2 regions of the Kribbella sp. NPDC003505 genome follow, and region 2 is predicted to be linked to the other one. Evidence: riboswitches for the same ligand, from Rfam matches in the RefSeq annotation. Region 2 holds a riboswitch; the other holds the start of a gene.
What was found. A riboswitch is a leader RNA that binds a small molecule or an ion and turns the genes downstream of it on or off. The one in region 2 is predicted to bind glycine.

Region 1: it holds a riboswitch for glycine, as region 2 does, so the genes downstream of both, ABZX12_RS19715 (L-serine ammonia-lyase) here and gcvP (aminomethyl-transferring glycine dehydrogenase) in region 2, are expected to answer to the same signal.

What each region holds. Positions count from the first base shown of each region.
Region 1 is NZ_JBEXNA010000005.1:370,305-374,496, forward strand. Features, by position in the region: gene ABZX12_RS19705 (helix-turn-helix transcriptional regulator) at 1-139, opposite strand, end outside; gene ABZX12_RS19710 (SDR family NAD(P)-dependent oxidoreductase) at 242-934, shown strand; gene ABZX12_RS19715 (L-serine ammonia-lyase) at 969-2,342, opposite strand; glycine riboswitch at 2,423-2,515, opposite strand; gene ABZX12_RS19720 (DUF3817 domain-containing protein) at 2,513-2,866, opposite strand; gene ABZX12_RS19725 (alpha/beta fold hydrolase) at 2,965-4,192, shown strand, end outside.
Region 2 is NZ_JBEXNA010000002.1:415,122-419,313, reverse strand. Features, by position in the region: gene gcvP (aminomethyl-transferring glycine dehydrogenase) at 1-2,275, opposite strand, end outside; glycine riboswitch at 2,345-2,434, opposite strand; gene ABZX12_RS06415 (MerR family transcriptional regulator) at 2,498-3,067, opposite strand; gene ABZX12_RS06410 (bifunctional nuclease family protein) at 3,327-3,821, opposite strand; gene ABZX12_RS06405 (MerR family transcriptional regulator) at 3,896-4,192, opposite strand, start outside.

The sequences.
Region 1 (4,192 bases), on a different contig from region 2:
CGACCGACAACCCGGCGAGCTGCGCCAGCTCCTCGCGGCGCAGCCCCGGCGCCCGGCGCTTCCCGCCCGACGGCAGCCCGGCCTCCGCGGGCGTCACCCGGTCGCGCCATGCGTGCAACGTCCTGCCGAGCTCACCCATGTCCCCAGTATCGCGGGCCGGCGGCGGTTCAGCCTGGTACTGCCGTTCCCTAGGACATCGCGGGCACTACCTGCCCCGGAACGCCGGCGCGAGGGTGGGGCCATGACCACAACACTCATCACCGGGGCCAACCGAGGCCTCGGCTACGAAACCGCCCGCCGGCTGGTCGAGGCCGGCCACACCGTGTACGTCGGCGCCCGGGATCCCCAGCGCGGCAAGCAGGCCGCGGACGAACTCGGCGCGCACTACCTCCCGCTGGACGTCACCAGCGACGAGTCGGTCGACGCCGCCGCGGAACAGCTCACCGAGCTCGACGTACTGATCAACAACGCCGGCATCCCCGGTCCGTTCAAGGAGGCCCGGGACCTGACTGCCGACGAGTTCCATCAGGTGTTCGACCTGAACGTCTACGGGCCGGTGCGGATGATCCACCGGTTCCTGCCGCTGCTCGAGCGCAGCGCCGACCCGGTGATCGTGAACGTGTCCAGCGGGCTCGGCTCGATCGCCGCCGCGGTGCAGGCGGACGCGATCGACACGGTGCCGGTGTGGGTGCCGGCCCCGGCGTACGGCGCCTCGAAGGCGGCGCTCAACATGCTGACGGTGCAGTACGCGAAGCAGCTGCCGAACCTGCGGATCAACACCGTCGACCCGGGCTACACCGCCACCGACTTCAACGGCCGCACCGGCTACCAGACCGTCGAGGAGGGCGCAGAGATCATCGTCCGGCTCGCCATGATCGACAAGGACGGGCCGACCGCGGAGTACCTGAGCCTGCACGGAACCATCCCCTGGTGATCAAAGGGGTGATCAAGGGGTGATCAGAGAGTGATCAGCACTCGATGACGTTGACCGCGAGACCGCCGCGGGAGGTCTCCTTGTACTTGATCTTCATGTCCGCGCCGGTCTCGCGCATGGTCTTGATGACCTTGTCGAGGGTGACCACGTGCACGCCGTCGCCGTGCATCGCCATCCGGGCCGCGTTGATCGCCTTCACCGAGGCCATCGCGTTCCGCTCGATGCACGGGATCTGCACCAGGCCGCCGACCGGGTCGCAGGTCAGGCCGAGGTTGTGCTCCATCGCGATCTCGGCTGCGTTCTCGACCTGCTGCGGCGTCCCGCCGAGCACCTCGCAGAGACCGGCCGCGGCCATCGAGCAGGCGGACCCGACCTCGCCCTGGCAGCCGACCTCGGCGCCGGAGATCGACGCGTTCTCCTTGTAGAGCACGCCGATCGCGCCGGCCGTCAGCAGGAACCGGACCGCGCCGTCCTCGGTCGCCCCGGGCACGAAGCGCCGGTAGTAGTGCAGCACGGCCGGGATGATGCCGGCGGCGCCGTTGGTCGGGGCGGTGACGATCCGGCCGCCGGAGGCGTTCTGCTCGTTGACGGCGAGCGCGAACAGGTTCACCCAGTCCATCACCTTGAGCGGGTCGACCGACCACGGGTCCTGGCTGAGCTTCTTGTGCAGGGCGTGCGCCCGGCGCGGCACCTTCAGCCCGCCGGGCAGGATGCCCTCGGTCTCGCAGCCCTCCCGGACGCAGTCCTGCATCACCTGCCAGATGTGCAGCAGGCCGTCGCGGACCTCCTCCTCGGTGCGCCAGGCGAGCTCGTTCGCGAGCATCACCTCGCTGATCGACAGCTGCGACTCCCGGCACCGCTCGAGCAGCTCCGCGCCGGTCGTGAACGGATACTTCAGCGGGGTGGTGTCCGGCACGATCCGGTCCCCCGCGGCGGCGTTCTGGTCGACGACGAACCCGCCGCCGACCGAGTAGTAGGTGCGTTCCCGCAGCACCGCGCCGGTCGCATCGCGGGCCACGAAGATCATCCCGTTCGGGTGGTACGGGAGGGCCTTGCGGCGGTGCATCAGCAGGTCGGTGTTCTCGTCGAACGCGATCTCGTGGGTGCCGGCCAGCAGGATCCGGCCGCGCTCGCGGATCGTCTCGACGCGGGCGTCGACCGAGTGCGTGACCACGGTCTCCGGGTCGGCCCCCTCGAGCCCGAGCAGGACGGCCTTGTTGCTGCCGTGGCCGTGCCCGGTGGCGCCGAGCGAGCCGAACAGCTGGGCCTCGACGGTCGTCGTCGCGGCCAGCAGGCCGTCGTCGGCCAGGCCGAGCGCGAAGGTCCGGGCGGCGCGCATCGGTCCCACGGTGTGGGAGCTCGACGGGCCGATCCCGATACTGAACAGGTCGAAGACGCTGATCGCCATCGTGTGGAGGTTCCTTCCGGTCGCCGTTGACCGTTTGGTGTCCTCCCCGCTCTGTTGGACTGGGCGTCCTCCAGAGGTGCCTCGCCCGCGCGGTGAAGGTGCCTGAGAGATTCTTGGGGAGAGTTGCTCCTACGGCGCCCGGTTCGTGTCCGGGTCTCTCCCGCACGGGTTCATGCGGCTGTTGAGTTGACTGACGCCTCGGACGGTACGGGGGTCCGCCGGGCCGCGTCAATCCGGCCGGTGCGGACCGCCCAGATCTCGAAGAACCAGGTGAACAACGGGGGAACGCTTGCCGCCAGCGCGGCCAGCGTCACCGGCCAGGACCAGCGCAACGGCCCGCGCACGGCGAGCACGGTGACCACGTAGCCGACGAAGATGCCGCCGTGGATCGGCCCGAAGATCTTGACCCCGATCTCGTTGTCGGACAGCACGTACTTGAACAGCATCCCGATCAGCAGTCCGGTCCACGAGATCGCCTCGGCGATCGCCACCGTCCGGAACCACGCCGCATGTTTGGTACTCATCAACGACCGACCCTAACAAGGCCCCCAAGCCGTGATCGGGGTCACGCGGGGCTCGTCCCGGATGCCGCCAGCAAGCGATTGCCCGAAGGATCGGCGGCATGACGTTCATCCGACGCGCCCTGGCCGGCGCGGTAGTACTCGGCGTCGGCGGCGCCGGGCTGACGGCCACCGCCTCCGCGACCAGCCCGCCGCTGCACTGGGCCGACTGCCAACCTGAGGGCAAGGACGATCCCGCGGCGGTGGAGGGCTCGCAGTGCGCGACCTTGCAACTGCCTGTCGACTGGCGGAACCCGGACGGGCCCACCTTCGGCCTCGCACTGGCCCGGAGAAAGGCATCGGAGCCGAGCGAGCGGGTCGGGGTGCTCGTGTTCGGCCCGGGCGGCCCGGGTGATTCCGGGGTCGACCGGATCAAGACGGGAATCGACCGGTTCAGCACGGACCTGCAGGACCGTTTCGACATCGTCAGCTTCGACCCGCGCGGTGTGGCGCGCAGCAACCCGGTGAAGTGCTCCGCCGATCTGCTGAACAAACAGCCGTCGCCGATCATCAGGAGCGCGGCCGAGTTCACCGCCACCATCAACTACAACCGGCAGCTCGCCACGGACTGCCGTGAACACACCGGCCCGCTGTACGACCACATCGACACCTGGCAGACGGTGCGCGACGTCGACGCCGTACGGCGGGCGCTCGGCGAGTCCACGATCTCGTTCCACGGCAGCTCGTACGGGACCCTGCTCGGAGCGCAGTACGCCGCGACGTACCCGCACCGCGTCCGCGCGATGGTGCTGGAGAGCGTCATCGACCACAGCTCCGCCACGACGCGTGACTTCCTGGACGCGCAGGCAGCCGCGGGACAGGACTCGTTCGACGAGTTCGTGAAGTGGTGCGACGCAACGACGAGCTGTGCACTGCACGGCACCGACATCCATGCGCGCTGGGCTGAGCTGCTGGCGAAGTCGCCGGATCCGTTCATCTTGAGCTACTCGGTGTTCCGGGCGCTCTACGAACCGAAGTGGACTGCGCTGGCCGAGCTGCTGAAGGCCGGTGTGACTCCCCCGAAGCCCACGCAGACCGGTGCGTACCCGCTGGCCGTTTTCTGCCAGGACTGGAACCTGCCGGTTCGGGACTACCGCGAGTACGCCGCACACCTCCAGCGGCTCGCCCGCAACAACCAGGACCTGCGCTATCCCGGTCAGCTCATGGCAGTGTCGATCTGTCTCGGCTCTCCGCCCGCGAACAACCCGCAGCACCGGCTGAAGGTACGTGGGCTCAAGACATCGGTACTTCTCGCCAACGCGATCCACGACCCGGCGACCGGCTACTCGT
Region 2 (4,192 bases):
CTCCCATCATCCGGATGTACGCCCAGGAGATGGCGAGCACGCCCGCGGACCCGAACGGCGCCGCGCTGATCGGGCCGACACCGGACTCCGGGCCGGCCTGGTCGAGCAGCGGGTGGTTCGGCAGGTACGGCGCCAGGTGCGCCGCGACCGCGACCGGGCCGACGCCCGGGCCGCCGCCGCCGTGCGGGATGCAGAAGGTCTTGTGCAGGTTCAGGTGGCTGACGTCGCCCCCGAACTCGCCCGGCTTCGCGAGGCCGAGCAGGGCGTTCAGGTTCGCGCCGTCGACGTACACCTGGCCGCCGTGCTCGTGGACGATCCGGCAGACCTCGCGGACGCTCTCCTCGTACACACCGTGCGTCGACGGGTAGGTGATCATGATCGCGGCCAGCTTCTCCGCGTGCTCGGACGCCTTCGCGCGCAGGTCGTCCAGGTCGATCGTGCCGTCGTCGTTGCCCTTGACTACGACGACCTTCATGCCGGCCATCACCGCGGAGGCGGCGTTCGTACCGTGCGCGGACGCCGGGATCAGGCAGACGTTGCGGTCCGCCGAGCCCTGGGCGCGGTGGTAGCCGCGGATCGCGAGCAGACCGGCCAGCTCACCCTGCGAACCGGCGTTCGGCTGGATCGACACCTTCGCGTAGCCGGTGACCTCGGCCAGCCAGCGCTCCAGCTGACCGATCAGCTTCACGTAACCGGCCGCGTCCTCGATCGGCGCGAGCGGGTGCAGGTCCGCGAACTCCGGCCAGGTGACCGGCTCCATCTCGGTGGTCGCGTTCAGCTTCATCGTGCACGAGCCGAGCGGGATCATGCCGCGGTCCAGCGCGTAGTCCATGTCGGACAGCTTGCGCAGGTAGCGCAGCATCGCCGTCTCGGACCGGTGCGTGTTGAACACCGGGTGCGTCAGGTAGTCCGTGGTCCGCGGTACGGCGATCGCGGGCGCGCCGAGCGTGTCGTCGTACTGCACGCCGAAGGACTGGCAGACCCGGGTCAGCGTCGCGACGTCGGTCTTCTCGTCGCACGAGATGCCGACGTGGTCGGCGTCCACGAGCCGCAGCCAGATGCCGTTCTGCCGGGCGGCGTCCACCACGTCGGCGGCACGTCCGGGGACCCGGGCCAGGACGGTGTCGAAGAACTCGCCGTGCACGACCTCGACGCCGCCGGCCCGCAGCGAGGCGGCGAGCTTGCCGGCGTACGAGTGCACGCGCTCGGCGATCGCCTTCAGGCCGTCGGGGCCGTGGTACACGGCGTACATCGACGCCACGACGGCGAGCAGGACCTGCGCCGTACAGATGTTGGACGTCGCCTTCTCGCGACGGATGTGCTGCTCCCGCGTCTGCAGCGCCAGCCGGTACGCCGGGGCGCCGTCCGCGTCGACCGAGACGCCGACGAGACGACCGGGCAGCGACCGCTCCAGACCGGAACGCACGGACATGAACCCGGCGTGCGGACCGCCGTAGAACAGCGGGACGCCGAAGCGCTGCGACGAGCCGATCACGATGTCGGCGCCGGCCTCACCCGGTGCCTCGAGCAACGTCAGCGCGAGCAGGTCGGAGGCCACGGCGACCAGCGTGTCGCGCTCGTGCGCCGCCTCGATCAGCGGCTTCAGGTCGCGGACGGCGCCGTTCGAGCCCGGGTACTGCACCAGGAAGCCGAAGAAGTCGCCCTCGGGCAGACCGTCGGTGGTGTCGGCGACGACGACCTCGATACCGAGCGCCTCGGCGCGGGTCTGCACGACCGCGATCGTCTGGGCGAAGGTGTCGGCGTCGACCAGGAAGCGGTCGGACCTGCTCTTCTTGTTCGACCGGTGCGCCAGCGTCATCGCCTCGGCGGCCGCGGTGCCCTCGTCGAGCAGCGACGCGTTCGCGGTCGGCAGGCCGGTCAGGTCCGAGACCACGGTCTGGAAGTTCAGCAGCGCCTCGAGGCGGCCCTGGGAGATCTCCGGCTGGTACGGCGTGTACGCGGTGTACCAGGCCGGGTTCTCGACCAGGCGGCGGACGATCACCGACGGCGTGAACGTCCCGTAGTACCCCTGGCCGATCATCGAGGTGGCGACGGTGTTGCGGGCCGCGAGCTGCCGCAGCTCGGTGAGCGCGTCCACCTCGGACGCGGGCTCGGGCAACCGCAGCGCCTCGGCGGAGCGGATCGACGCCGGGACCGCGGCGTCGACGAGCGCGTCGACATCGGCGTACCCGAGGGCTTGCACCATCCGCGCGACCTCGTCGGGACGCGGCCCGATGTGGCGGTCGGCGAACGTGGCGGAGAGTTGTTCGGTCATCAAGAGGCTCCGTTGCTGACGTGCTTCCGGTCGCCTCCCCCTCTGTCACGCACTACGCTCCAGAGTCGCCTGTGACACTCGGTCCATGGGCCTGAGAGGTTCCGGGGAGGAATTGCCCCTTCGGCGCCCGATGACACGGGACTCTCCCGAGTGCTGTGAACGGCTGTCCCGAGGCTACCAGGAATCCGCGCACAGTTCGGGCACGCAGGACCGAACGAGACGTCAGCCGGTCATCCGGGCGCGGCGCCGGGCGGCGAGCTCGTCGCCCGCGTGGCCTTCCGAATCGCCGTCGTCGTGACCGTCGGCGCGCTCGGTCGGCAGCTCCGACAGCGAGCCCTCGACCTCCCGCCAGACACCGCCGAGCGCGATACCGAACACGCCCTGGCCGCCGGCCAGCAGATCGATGACCTCGTCGGGCGAGGTGCACATGTACACCGACGCGCCGTCGCTCATCAGCGTGATCTGGGTCAGGTCGTCGAAGCCGCGCTTGCTGAGGTGCGCGATCGCGGTCCGGATCTGCTGCAGCGAGATCCCGGCGTCGAGCAGCCGCTTGATCACTTTCAGCAACAGAACGTCACGGAAACCGTACAACCGCTGCGTTCCCGAGCCGGTCGCCGGGCGCACGGACGGGGAAACCAGGCCGGTGCGGGCCCAGTAGTCGAGCTGTCGGTAGGTGATCCCGGCCGCGGCGCAGGCCGTCGGCCCCCGGAACCCGACGTCCTCCGGCATCGGCCGCAGGTCGTCGTCGAACAGCAGACCCTGGACGCCGGCGGTGGCTGTAGCGGCAGCCATGGCCTCTGCGTGCGCGTCGGACGTCGACTGCGCCGTCAGATCCGTGTCCCCGGTGCGTGTCACGCCTGAGCCTCCCTGGATACCGACTGGAACGAGTCATCTGCGTGGAGTGACATCACCCCACGACTCCTTCACGGTAAGCCGCCGCCCGAACCGGGTCAACGACAACCGCGTCGAGCCGCGAGCGTGTCGCGACCGTCGTACGAATCGTTACCTAGCCGCACTTGCACCATCTGCGCACCACGGCGGGGCCGGGGTGTCAGCTCTTGTCGAAGTCCTCCGGGGTCACCTGGTCGAGGAACTCCCGGAACCGCTCGACCTCCTCTTCCTCCTCCACCTCGTCGGCGTCGTTCGCCTCGCTCTCCGGGACCGGGATGCCGGCCTCGGCGAGGATCTCGTCGGCGCAGAACACCGGCGTGCCGGTCCGCAGCGCGATCGCGATCGAGTCCGACGGCCGGGCCGAGATCTCGGTCTTGTCGTCGAACACCAGGATCGCCTCGAACACGCCGTCGGTCAGGTTCACGATCCGGACCTGGCTGAGCGTGTGCCCGAGCACGCGGATGGTCTCCGCGAACAGGTCGTGGGTCAGCGGCCGGGGCGGCTCCATCCCCTGCTGGGCGAAGGCGATCGCACTCGCCTCGGCAGCACCGATCCAGATCGGCAGGTATCGCTCACCTCCGACCTCCTTGAGCAGCACGATCGGCTGACTCGAGGGCATCTCCACCCGGACTCCGACCACGTCGACTTCGCGCACCCCTTCAGCCTACTCCGAGCCGAAGCACCCGGCGCGCCGTTGGGGTCACCTGTGGACGAAGGCCGTGCGGCGGCCTAGGGACGCGGCAGGCGGGAGCGGACCAGGGCGGTGTGCAGCCGGACGGTGAGGGCGGCCAGCTCCCCGGTCTGTTCGGTACGGCGCGGTCCCGTGACCTGCTCGATCAGGCCGACCTCGCGGTCCGCCGCCGTCCGGAACGCCCGCAGGTGCCGCGGCTCGATCCCGTACGACGCCAGCTCGGCCGCGACCTGCGCGACGACGATCGCGTCGCCGCCGTAGTGGTTGCCGCTGGCCACCACCAGGCCGTGCCCCTCCAGCTCAGCGAGCAGCTCCGAGGACACCGCGGCGGCGCG